DNA from 4 places in the Pantoea sp. y20 genome. Region 3 is predicted to be linked to each of the others. Evidence: predicted binding sites of a transcription regulator. Region 3 holds the regulator's gene; each other region holds the start of a gene.

Region 1 (3,129 bases), 690 kb from region 3:
ACGATAAAACCACGCAATCGGTGTTGAACAATCCGTTCCTTGCACAAAACGCGGCGGTGCAGGGCAAGCAGGTTTACGAGCTGGGCGTCGATTCCTTCCGTCTTGATTACTACAGCGCCAGCAATCTACTGGCGCGTCTGGAGAAGCTGTTCGTTAAATCATGATGCCTGTTCCGTCAGCTCCGGTGCTGGCGGATGGTAACGACGTAAACGGCCCATCACCCACCACATCACGATGCCGAGCAGCGCCGACGTAAAGCCAAATACCGCGGCGGCCTGCGGTGGCAGCAGCCATGAACCCATCGCACCAATCACCGCCGCACCAATCGCATCGCCGGTCACGTTCTGCGCGGTCCACAAGCCGTTGATGCGGCCTAACAGATGATCTGGCGTTAATGCCTGAATCATCGCGTACTGCACCAGGCTGTTGATGGCGCTGAAGTAACCGAAAGCGACTAAACAGGCTAACGCCAGCGGCAGGTTCGGCATCTGGCTAAACAAACCCAACGCGACAAACGCTGCAATCGCACTGCCGAGCACCAGCTGTCCGGGACGCGCGGCGTGTTTCAGTTTACCGCTGGTGAACGCGCCGATAGCTGCGCCGAGCGGCACGGCGGCATACATCAGGCCAAGCTGGTCAGCGCTCACTGACCAATGCGGCGCAAGCGACGGATAGAGCACGCGCACCGCGCTGGCCAGCGTGACTAATGCGCCAATCAGCGCCACCATGCCGACAATCGGGCTGGCGAAAAGAAACTGCACGCCAGCGGCGAGGGATTTCAGCGGATGTTCACGCGGTTGTGGCGGCGGCGGCAAAGTGGGCAATTTCAGCAGCGTTAACACGGTAAGTAAGGTGCCAAAGGCAGCGAGTGCGTAGTTCCACGTCACGCCGCCGTGAGCAATCACCAGACCAGCAATCGCGGGCGATAAAATGGAGCCGAAGCGCACCGTCAACATGGTGATAGCGCCCGCCTGCATAATGTTTTCCCTACCGACCAGCGCGGGCGTCGCCGCCAGCAGCGCGGTGACGCCAATCGCGCCGAAAAAACCATCCCAGAAACCCAGCAGATAAACCGCGATCAGAGAGGGTTCTGGCAGCGCGGCGTTAATCGCCAGCGCGATAAAACCTAAGCCGCAGGTGGATCGGGCAAACAAAATCAGCTTTTTGCGTTCATGGCGATCCGCCAAAACGCCGCCGGTGAGCAGGCCGATAAACATGCCGGCAGCGGCCAGCGTCACCGCCAAGCCCACCAGCAGCGGTGAATGGGTCATGTGCTGAATCTGCACCGGCACCGCCACAGCGAGCATGCCGAGCGCGACAATCGAGATAAAACGCGCGATAAACACCGCGCGAAAAGCCGGGTGAGTTTTCAGCAGCGAGAGATCGATAAAGTGGGAAGATTTGTTCATGTGTTCGCCTTATTGCACCAATTTTCCTCATCGTCCGCGAGGCGAGTCATGGTAACATAGCTGAACGCGAGTAATAACGATAACCATTATCAAGTTACATCGCGCATGCAACGACGTTGAACAGTGAAGGTTTAGAACGCTATGCGCCAGATTCGTGCATTAGCAGGCTCAGGGATTCTGCTCTTGCTCCTCATCGCGCTCAGCTTAATGCTGGGGGCAAAATCAATACCGCTTCCCGATGTTTATCATTCGCTTACCACCTCCTGTCACAGCGCGGAGTGCGTCATTGTGCGTGACGCGCGCCTGCCGCGTACGCTGGCCGGTTTGCTGGCGGGCGTGGCGCTCGGCCTCGCTGGTGCGTTGATGCAGAGCCTGACGCGCAATCCGCTGGCCGATCCCGGCATTCTTGGCGTCAACGCCGGAGCAGGTTTCGCGGTGGTAATTGGCATTGCGCTGTTCGGTGCTGACTCGCCGGTGGATTGGCTCGGCTTCGCCTTTGGCGGCGCGCTGCTGGCGTCCGTGCTGGTGGCGATGACCGGCGCGATTGGCGGCGGGCGTGTCAATCCGGTGCGTCTGACGCTGGCCGGCGTGGCGCTGGGCGCGGTGCTGGAAGGATTAACCTCTGGCCTGTCGCTGCTCAATCCCGACATCTACGATCATCTGCGCTTCTGGCACAGCGGCTCGCTGGATATTCGCAATTTCACCACGCTGCGCACGCTGTTCCCGGCGGTGCTGATCGGCAGCGTGGTGGCCATTGCGCTATCGCAGGCGCTGAACAGTTTGAGTATGGGTGGCGACATGGCGACCGCGCTCGGCACGCGGGTGGCGCGCACCCAACTGCTTGGCCTGTTGGCGATTGCGCTGCTGTGCGGCGCAGCCACCGCGGCGGTGGGCCCGATTGCCTTTGTCGGTTTAATGACGCCGCACTTTGCCCGCTGGCTGGTGGGCAACGATCACCGCTGGATGCTGCCTGCGACCGCGCTGATCACGCCGATTCTGCTGCTCGCCGCCGATATCCTTGGCCGCCTGCTGGTGGCGGGCGAGCTGCGGGTTTCCATCGTCACGGCGATGCTCGGTGCGCCGATGCTGATTGCGCTGGTGCGCCGTAAATTGGGCCGGGGTGCACTATGACGCGTCGTGTCGGGTTACATACGCTTTGGCTGCTGTGCGCCTGCGCTCTGCTGGCTTATATGGCGATGACGCGCGGTGCATTGCAGATCAGCAGTGATCAAATCTGGCAAATTCTGCTCGGGCAGGGCGCCAGCAACGTCAAACTGATCGTGCTGGAATGGCGCTTGCCGCGCGTGCTAATGGCGCTGCTGATTGGTGCGGCGTTAGGCATCAGCGGCGCAATTTTCCAGTCGCTGCTGCGTAATCCGCTCGGCAGCCCGGACATTCTCGGTTTCAACACCGGCGCTTACAGCGGCGTGCTGGTGGCGCTGGTGCTGTTTAATCAAAGCGTCACGGCGATGACCGGCGCAGCGTTGATTGGCGGCATCGCCACGGCGGCGCTGGTCTATCTGTTTGCCTGGCGCAACGGCGTAGAGACCTTCCGGCTGATTATCGTCGGCATCAGCGTGCGCGCGCTGCTGATGGCGTTGAATTCCTGGCTGATTATCAGCGCCTCGCTGGAGTCGGCGCTGAGTGCGGGCTTGTGGAGCGCCGGATCGCTCAACGGCATTACCTGGGCAAAAACGCCGCCGGTGATTGCGGTACTGCT
Region 2 (3,129 bases), 480 kb from region 3:
CAAAGGCGACGACGTCTATCGCCAATACCTGCCGCAGCTGCAGAAAGAGTACGATTACTGGATGGCGGACAGCGACAAAGTGGCGGCCGGCCAGGCCAGCAAACGGGTGATTAAACTCAGCGACGGCACGCTGCTTAACCGTTACTGGGACGATCGCGATGCGCCGCGTACCGAATCCTGGCTGGATGACGTCAACACCGCGAATAAAGCGCCGGAACGCAATAAACAGCAGGTTTATCGCGACTTGCGTGCGGGCGCGGCTTCGGGCTGGGATTTCAGTTCGCGCTGGTTCACCGATGCGCACAATCTGGCGTCCATCCGTACCACGCAGCTGGCACCGGTTGATCTCAACAGCCTGATTTTCCACCTCGAACAGACATTATCTAAAGCTGCCAAACTGGATAAGCAGGATGACAAAGCTAAACAGTTCGCGGCGGATGCTGAGAAACGTCAGGCGGCGATCAATCGCTACCTGTGGGATGAGAAAAAAGGCTGGTACGCCGATTACGATTTCCAGAAGAAGCAGGTGCATTCACAGCTGACCGCTGCGACGCTATTCCCGCTCTATATGCAGCTCGCGAGCGATAAGCAAGCTGAACGCACCGCTTCCGCAGTTGAAAAACAGCTGCTGAAACCCGGCGGACTGGTGACCACCACGGTGAATAACGGCCAGCAATGGGATGCACCAAACGGTTGGGCGCCGCTGCAATGGGTGGCGGTGGAAGGTCTGGAGCATTACAAGCAGCCGAAGTTGGCGCAACAGATTGGTCAGCGCTTCCTGCAGAACGTTCAGGCGACCTACGACAAGGAACATAAGCTGGTCGAGAAATACGTGGTTGAAGGCGCGCAGCTGGGCGGCGGTGGCGGCGGTGAATATCCGCTGCAGGACGGCTTCGGCTGGACCAACGGTGTGACGCTGAAGCTGCTTGATAAGTACTGCCCGAAAGACAAAACCTGTAATAACGCTGGCGATATCCCGAATATGCCGGTTTTAAGTAGCGCGAAGTAATTACCTCTATTCTGCCGGGCGAAGTAGCCCGGCAACCGCACATTACTGTAGCGGCGCAATTTATTGCGCGACCCGAACCTGGGTAAGGTTTCGCCAGTGCAATGCGCGATAAATCGCGCCGCTACGGCTCGTGCCTGTCATCTGTGCATTTTCCTCACATCCCTCTAGCAACAAACTCACATCTTGAAACATTCGCGACAAAAGATAATAATTCTCAATCTGATATCGATAGCTATTCCCATTAAAATAACAGGAACCTCTCATGACCTCGTTGTTTACCCTTAAACGTGGCCGCGTACTGTGCGCGCTTGCGCTGGCTTTACCCGCGGCAAGCTTCGCTGAAGAGTCGATTGTCGTGACAGCGCAACCGCAAGAGAGCGCCACCTCGCCGACGCAGGGCTATCTCGCCACGCGCAGCAGCGGTGCCAGCAAAAGCGATCAGCCGCTGATCACTACCCCGCAGTCAATTTCGGTGGTGACGCGTCAGCAGATGGAAGATCAGGGCGCGCAGGATCTCAATCAGGCGCTCGGTTACACGCCGGGCGTCTTCACCAACTTTGGCGGCGCGGCCACGCGTTATGACACCATCGCGCTGCGAGGTTTCCACGGCGGCGATGTCGATAACACCTTCCTCGATGGCCTGCGCGTGATGAGTGACGGCGGCAGCTTCAACATCCTGCAGGTGGATAACTGGTTCCTCGACCGCATCGATGTGATTAAAGGTCCCTCCTCGGCGCTCTACGGCCAAACGGTGCCGGGCGGATTGGTGAATATGGTGAGCAAGCGCCCGCAGTTTGCTGAAGAGGGCCACTTCCGCCTGGCGACCGGCACCAACGCCACCAATAACGCCGCCTTTGATTACACCAACGCCATCAACGATCAGTGGGCATTTCGCGTAACCGGCATTACGCGCAACAGCGATACCCAATACGATCACACCCGCGAAGAGAAATATGCGATTTCGCCACAGCTGATGTGGCAGCCAAGTGAAGATACCAACTTAGTGCTGCGCGCCTACCTGCAGAAAGATCCGTCCGGCGGCTATCACGGCTCGGTACCGGCGGAAGGCACGCTCTATAGCCATAATGACCGCAAATTGAGTGACAGTTTCTATGAAGGTGACACTGCGCTCGATCAGTTCAAACGTCGCGAACAGATTTACAGCTATGACTTCTCGCATCGCTTCAACGATGTGTGGTCGGTGTACTCCACCGGCAGCTACAGCCACTCCAATACCGAGCTCGATCAGGTTTATCAGATTGGCTGGAACGCAACGAATCCAGACCTGCTGAACCGCTACTACTCCGGTGAGCGTTCATCGCTGAGCGCGTGGGCCAACGACAACCGCTTGCAGGCTGATTTCGCTACCGGCGCGGTTCAGCATCGCGTGACGCTGGGCGCGGAATACCATCGCTATAAAAACGACATCACCAAAGCCAGCGGTGCTGCCAGCGCGCTGAATGCGTGGAACGGCGAAGAAGTGGGCATCATGCCGGACTTCGACTGGACATCGCAGACGCGCCGCTACTATCAAACCGGTTTGTATCTGCAGGATGAGTTGCAGCTTGATCGCTGGCATCTGGATTTGTCGGGACGCTACGATCGCATCGTGTCGGAAAACGGCACCAGCCGTCGTCAGGACGATCACATCAGCGGCCGCGCTGCGCTGCTATATGCCTTCGAGAACGGCATCTCGCCTTATGTCAGCTGGAGCCAGGCAATAACGCCGGCTTCGTTAACCGATCCTTTCGGCAATCAGCTAAAACCGACTACGTCAGAGCAGTATGAAGCGGGCGTGAAATATCAGCCGCTGGGCACGCGCGATATGTACTCAATCGCGGTGTACGATTTGACCCAGGACGATGTCGCCAACCGTAACGTGCTGGACGGCACTTACACGCCGTCGGGCAAAGTGCATTCGCAGGGCATTGAACTTGAGGCGCGTAATCAGCTGACGTCGCGTTTTAGCACCATCGCCGGCTACACGCTAAATCATCTGCGCTTTAAAGATTCGGTGGACGGTAACGATGGCCATACACCGTATGTGACGCCGAACAGCATGGCATCGTTGTGGGGACATTATCAGTTTGACTACGGCTTGAGCGCCGGTACGGGTGTGC
Region 3 (3,129 bases):
GATGGCGGTAATGGATCCGTTGAAAGTGGTGATCGAGAACCTGCCTGCAGGTCACGATGAGATCATCACTATGCCGAATCATCCGAACAAACCGGAGATGGGCACGCGTGAAGTGCCATTCAGCCGTGAAGTGTGGATCGATCGCGCTGACTTCCGTGAAGAAGCCAACAAGCAGTATAAGCGTTTGGTGCTGGGTAAAGAAGTGCGTCTGCGTAATGCTTACGTGATCCGTGCCGAACGTGTGGCGAAGGATGCTGAAGGCAATATTACCTGCATCTATTGTACTTGCGACGTTGATACGCTGAGCAAAGATCCGGCCGATGGCCGTAAAGTGAAAGGTGTTATCCATTGGGTTTCTGCAATCCACGCGCTGCCAGCGGAATTCCGCCTGTACGATCGTCTGTTCAGTGTGCCAAATCCGGGCGCGGCTGAGGATTTCCTCACCACCATCAACCCAAACTCACTGGAAATCAAACAGGGCTTCGTTGAGCCTGGTTTACGTGCTGCCGATTCGATGGCACCGTACCAGTTCGAACGTGAAGGCTATTTCTGTGCTGATAGCGTCTATTCACAGCCCTCCAGGCTGGTGTTTAACCGCACCGTAGGTTTGCGTGATACCTGGGCAAAAATCGGCGATTAATAGTTTTAGTCGCGAGCACGATAAGATCATGAAAGGGCGAGCAATCGCCCTTTTTTATTATCTCAATTTGGCCAGATACGACCTTTTATGCTGCACGCCTCAATTCGCCTTTAATTCCCTATTTGCGACTATTCTGACTTTAGAAAAATTAACCCATTTGGCAGTGTGAAAAACTTTTTTTCAGGTAGGCTATGCGCTCTCAGACGGTGCTCTGCGGCTTATCTAAGGAAAAAAAATGACAACTCTCGCCCAGGAAGCCAGGCATAGCGTGGTGGTTTTACATCAGCTTATTGAACGTATTTTCAATCAGGCGGAAGGCAGTGACGACAGCATTGATCTGTTTTTATCGCACTTTCATCCCGAGTTCAAAATGGTCACGCCGCAAGGCAAACGATTGGACCTCAATGAAATGGAAGTGCTGTTTCGCCAGTTACAGGGGCAGCGTGAAGGCATGCGCATTGCCACCAGTGAGCACGCCATCATCTCGCAGCAAAGCGAGGAAGTGACGATTCAGTATCGTGAATTACAGATGATGAACGGCATCAATCAGAGCCGCATTTCACTGGCGGTATTGGATTGCAGCACCGCCATTCCGCGCTGGCGCTACCTGCAGGAAACGCTTGTCGCCTGATTACAGGCATAAAAAAACCGGCTCAAGCGCCGGTTTTTTTTATACTGCATAGCACACTCAATTACTTATCGTGGAGCGTATCGTCTTCGCGGCAGTCTCCCAAAGCACAATGACCGTACAGGTACAGGCTGTGGTTGCTGAGCTTAATGCCGTGGCGAGTGGCAATTTCACGCTGACGCGTTTCGATTGATTCATCGCTGAATTCTATAACTTTGCCACAATCCAGGCAGATCAAGTGATCGTGGTGATGCTGCTGAGTCAGTTCGAAGACAGATTTGCCGCCTTCAAAGTTGTGACGGGTTACGATGCCCGCGTCGTCAAACTGGTTAAGAACGCGATACACCGTTGCCAGACCAATCTCTTCGCCCATATCAATCAGGCGCTTATACAAATCTTCCGCACTGACGTGATGGGACTCTGGGCCGGGTCCCTGAAGCACTTCCAGAATTTTCAGTCTGGGTAGCGTGACTTTCAGGCCAGCCTTCTTCAATGCGGAGTTGTTGTCAGTCATGCGGATATTGTCCTGTTACTTTGCTAGTCACTTGCGGCGCAGGGGCCTTGAATGTTTAGGTCAACGCGCATTCTCATTTGCGTCTCATTATAGAACTCAAGCAGTGAAATGAAAACCAAGGCAACGTCCTTAATCACCAAAGTTTGTAAGGATATCGTCACTAACGTCTTCAAGACGCTTGGGTTTTGGATTCCATTTCACTCAGCCTCATTCTACTGCCAGAGGAATAAGCGGATGACCATTGCGGGTATTCTACAGATTTGCGGGGAAAAGTTAAAAAACCGTAGCTATTATTTTTATAGGAAATTCCGTTACCCGATGTGAGGCAGTGCGCACATCGGGCAGAGCAGGGAATTAAGCTTCAATAATCTCTTTCAGCTGCAGCTCATCAAAGATCTGCTTCACCCACTTCTCAACGCGTTCGTTGGTCAATTCCGGCTGACGGTCTTCGTCAATGGCCAAACCAAGGAAGTTTTTGTCATCGGCCAGGCCTTTAGAGGCTTCGAAGTGATAGCCTTCGGTTGGCCAGTGACCGACGATCACCGCACCATTCGGCTCAATGATGTCACGGATAGTGCCCATCGCATCACAGAAGTACTCGGCGTAATCTTCCTGATCGCCACAACCAAACAGCGCTACCAGCTTACCATTGAAATCAATCTCTTCCAGCGTCGGGAAGAAATCGTCCCAGTCACACTGCGCTTCGCCGTAATACCAGGTTGGGATACCCAGCAGCAGGATGTCGAACGCTTCGAGATCTTCTTTGGTGCTCTTAGCAATGTCATGCACTTCGGCGACATCTTTACCCAGTTGTTTCTGGATCATCTTTGCAATGTTTTCAGTGTTGCCGGTATCGCTGCCGAAGAAAATGCCTACGATTGCCATGGGTTAGGTAACCTCTTAAATCCTGATTGTGAAAGTAAGTCAGTTGACTGCACAGTTATGCGAATAATAGCAGACCGGTAAAAAGTGCGGAACGTATAAAACCGTGACTTTGTGTTCCAGCGTGCGGTCTTCGCGCGTTACGACAGTTTGAGCTGTGCCAGCAGCATTTGTTCAATCAATTCGCTGCGACTGATGTTTTGCTGATCGGCTAGCGTGCTGAGGGCGTCAACCGCCTCGCTCGACATCTTCAGCTCAACACGACGCAGCCCACGCACTTTATCGCGCTTGAGCTGATTGCGTTTGTTGATGCGTAACTGTTCATCACGCGTCAGCGGGCTGGTTTTCGGGCGACCAGGACGCCGCTCGTCTGCGAAGAGATCAAGCGTAGTGCGGTCTGTCTGTTCTTTTGCCATGGTTTGTAAAACTGAGTGGGCGCGAACGGCGGAAAGGCGCTGCGCGATT
Region 4 (3,129 bases), 2.0 Mb from region 3:
ATAACCTGGCACCGATTAAGGCGCAGCTGGATAGGATTGCGCTGCCTGCCACTGAATACTTCATCTGGCTGACGGGCGAGGGCGAAGCGGCGAAACTGCTGAGCGATTACTTCACCCAGGGACGCGGTGCACATACCGATTTCGTGCGCGCCGTAGCTTATTGGCATCAGAAATAACGCCAACGCCGCGCGCGCTGCCGCCTGTGTTGAATTTTGCCAGGTGGCAGACTACTATCAACCTCCCTTAATTAGCGCTCAGGAAGGCAATGAAACAGCAGCGGGATTTTCCATGGCAGTCCGATCACGCACAGCGCACCGTCTGTGCAGGCGCACGCAAGAAGCGTCGGGAGCGGATGCTGGATGCCAGCGATATCCGATTGTTAATGCTGCACTTTCTCGCCATCAGCTCTGCGCACGGGTATGAGCTGATTAAATCGGTTGAAGAGCTCTCCAAAGGGGAATATTCACCCAGCCCCGGCATTATCTATCCCAACCTTACGTTGCTCGAAGAGATGGATGCGATTCGCGTGGTCGATGCGCAGGCATCGCGTAAAGCCTATGCGCTGAATGAAGGCGGCGAGGCGCTGCTGGCGGAGAATCGTGACAATGTGAATGCGATTATCGAGCGCTTAACCTCGCTGGCGATTTTGGTGAATAACCGCAGCATTCCGCAGGTCGAACAGGCGATTCATCTGATCAAACACACCTTGAATCATCGTCTGGCGCAGGAAGAGATTTCGGATGAGGCGCTGGAGATCGTGATCAGCGCGCTGCAGGAAGCGGCGGAAAAAATCGCTAAAAGTTAGCAGGTTGCCATGAATGACGACCTTAGGTGCGTGTACATCCGTTTATTCCGATAACGCACGAACCCCAAATCAACTCTTCTTCTTATCCACATGCCCTAACGCGCGATCCGGCCAGCAGACGTCGCGCACGCGCTGCTTCAGCGCTGCCGCATCCGGGAATCCGCCTTCCTGCTTACGCTCCCAAATCACCTGACCATCAATGGTAATCTCAAACACGCCGCCGGTTCCCGGCTGTAGCGTTACCGCTCTTAAATCCTCGGCAAAGGTATGCAGCAACTCCTGCGCCATCCAGGCGGAACGCAGCAGCCAGTTACATTGTGTGCAGTAATGAATGGTAATCGCTGGTTTTTGTGACATAACGTGTCTCATTTAGATAATGAAGTTAACAAAATGTGCGGTCCAAGATACATCTTAGCTTACTGCTAGTTGATAATGATTACCACTTGCATTACATTCCTTTCGACATCATTTATTACAAAAAATAAGTCCATAATTTTTGCGGTCTTTTAACCAAGGTCCGTACTTTCCGGCAGCAAGCAAGTGAGCGAATACTAACAATTAACCAGGTATTTCGCGCATGTCTTCACTCTTTCAGGGAACAGCCCAGCAACGTCTTTTCAAAGTTGCCATCTTATCTTCAGCTATTCATGCCGCTTGCAGCTTTGCCGCCAGCGATAGCACCAGCAATGGACCGGTTCTCACCGTCACCGCGCCAAAACAGCAGGCCGGCAATAAAACCACCATCACAGCACAAGAGCTGCAAAAACGCGGTGCGAACGATTTCGGTTCGATCATGCGTTATGAGCCGCTGATCAGCGCCACCGGATCCAGCGGCGGATCCTCTGCCGGTAAAAGCGGTTTCGACCGCGCGGGTTACACCGGTTACAACATTCGTGGTCTGGAGAGTAATCGCGTCGGCATGGATATCGACGGCATTCCGATTCCCGATGCCACCGGCCGCCCTTACGTCAGCCGCACCGGCAACAACACCTTTGGTATTGGCCGCGATTACATCGATCCCTACCTGTTCGGCAGCGTTGATATTGAGAAGGGCGCCACGGCGGTGGATCAGCCGAATACCTCGATTGGCGGTAACGTCTCGTTCCACAATAAAACCGCTGACGATTACCTTAGCAGCGACAAAAATACTTATTTCGGTTACCAGAGCGATTACGACTCATCGAATCGCAGCTGGCACAACGGCATCACCGCCGCTGCTGGCGATGATGAGCTGCGCGGCCTGTTTGTTTACAGCCGTCGCGATGGCCAGGAAACCCGCAACAACAGCGACGCGAAACAGGCTTATCCGGCCAACTGGCACTCTGACGCCTTTATGACGTCCGGGATCTGGCAGCCGAACGATCAGCACAAGCTGAGCGCTACCTTTGATTACTACCACAAAACCAACCACAGCCATTACGATACCTGGGACACCAGCGGCAACACCGTTTGGGGCACCGCGCAGCAGCAGAGCGATACGCGCCGCTGGGGCATCAATCTGGCGGATGAGTGGACGCCGTACAACGACTTTATCGATACGCTGACCACGCGCCTTTACTGGCAGCAAACTCAGGCGCACGACAATACCTATCTGCCGACCAGCGCCAGCCAGTACGGCTTTGTCTATTCCGATTTCAACGTCGATAGCTATGGCTTCGACACGCGCGGCACCAAAACGCTGGGCCGCCACGAGCTGAGTGCCGGTGTCAATGCGCGCCTCGACAACAGCGAGCGTCCGTTCCGCCAGGAGCCAGCGCCGAGCGCCTTTAGCGCCATCACCCAACCGCAGTCTGACAGCCGCACTTTTGCGGTGGCAGGATACCTGCAAGATAAGATCAATTTCGATCTTGATAGCCACAACTTCGCGGTCATCCCCGGCGTGCGCGTGATGTATCAAAGCACTAAGCCGAAAAATCTCGGCGATCTCACCACCGGCAGCACGGTGCTGACCGAAGAGCAGGTTGATGCGCTGTATGGCAAAACTAACTCCGATACGCAGGTGCTGCCATCGCTGACTTTCCAGTACGATTTAACGCCATCGCTGACCACCTATCTGCAATACAAACGCGGCGTGCAGTTCCCCACCACCAGCCAGCTGTATGGCTCATGGAACCTGGGTTCCAGCTATGCGGGTAGCGCGCAATATGCGCTGATTGGTAACACCGATCTGAAAACCGAAACCAGCAACAACTTTGAGTGGGGCCTGAAAGGCCAGGCGACAGAAGGTGTAACGGTCAACACCTCGGTGTTCTATAACCAGTACAAAAACTTCATCGCCTACACCCGCTATCGCCGCGCCACCAATCCGGAGATGTTCGTCAACG

What was found. The regulator Fur, encoded in region 3, represses iron uptake genes when iron is present. The targets are predictions, from matches to a motif close to ATAATAATGAGAACNACTATCAA.
Region 1: the regulator Fur is predicted to act here: its motif matches at 1,480-1,502, upstream of entS (enterobactin transporter EntS).
Region 2: the regulator Fur is predicted to act here: its motif matches at 1,235-1,257, upstream of ACYAC5_RS08190 (TonB-dependent siderophore receptor).
Region 4: the regulator Fur is predicted to act here: its motif matches at 1,232-1,254, upstream of ACYAC5_RS15970 (TonB-dependent receptor domain-containing protein).

The regions. Positions count from the first base shown of each region.
Region 1 is NZ_CM142816.1:570,563-573,691, forward strand. It holds gene fepB (Fe2+-enterobactin ABC transporter substrate-binding protein) at 1-164, shown strand, start outside; gene entS (enterobactin transporter EntS) at 159-1,409, opposite strand; gene fepD (Fe(3+)-siderophore ABC transporter permease) at 1,551-2,540, shown strand; gene fepG (iron-enterobactin ABC transporter permease) at 2,537-3,129, shown strand, end outside.
Region 2 is NZ_CM142816.1:1,741,688-1,744,816, reverse strand. It holds gene treA (alpha,alpha-trehalase TreA) at 1-1,009, shown strand, start outside; gene ACYAC5_RS08190 (TonB-dependent siderophore receptor) at 1,272-3,129, shown strand, end outside.
Region 3 is NZ_CM142816.1:1,258,264-1,261,392, forward strand. It holds gene glnS (glutamine--tRNA ligase) at 1-640, shown strand, start outside; gene ACYAC5_RS05800 (hypothetical protein) at 876-1,271, shown strand; gene fur (ferric iron uptake transcriptional regulator) at 1,333-1,782, opposite strand; gene fldA (flavodoxin FldA) at 2,137-2,667, opposite strand; gene ybfE (LexA regulated protein) at 2,805-3,080, opposite strand.
Region 4 is NZ_CM142816.1:3,453,052-3,456,180, reverse strand. It holds gene ACYAC5_RS15985 (siderophore-interacting protein) at 1-176, shown strand, start outside; gene ACYAC5_RS15980 (PadR family transcriptional regulator) at 266-805, shown strand; gene ACYAC5_RS15975 (Rdx family protein) at 875-1,162, opposite strand; gene ACYAC5_RS15970 (TonB-dependent receptor domain-containing protein) at 1,383-3,129, shown strand, end outside.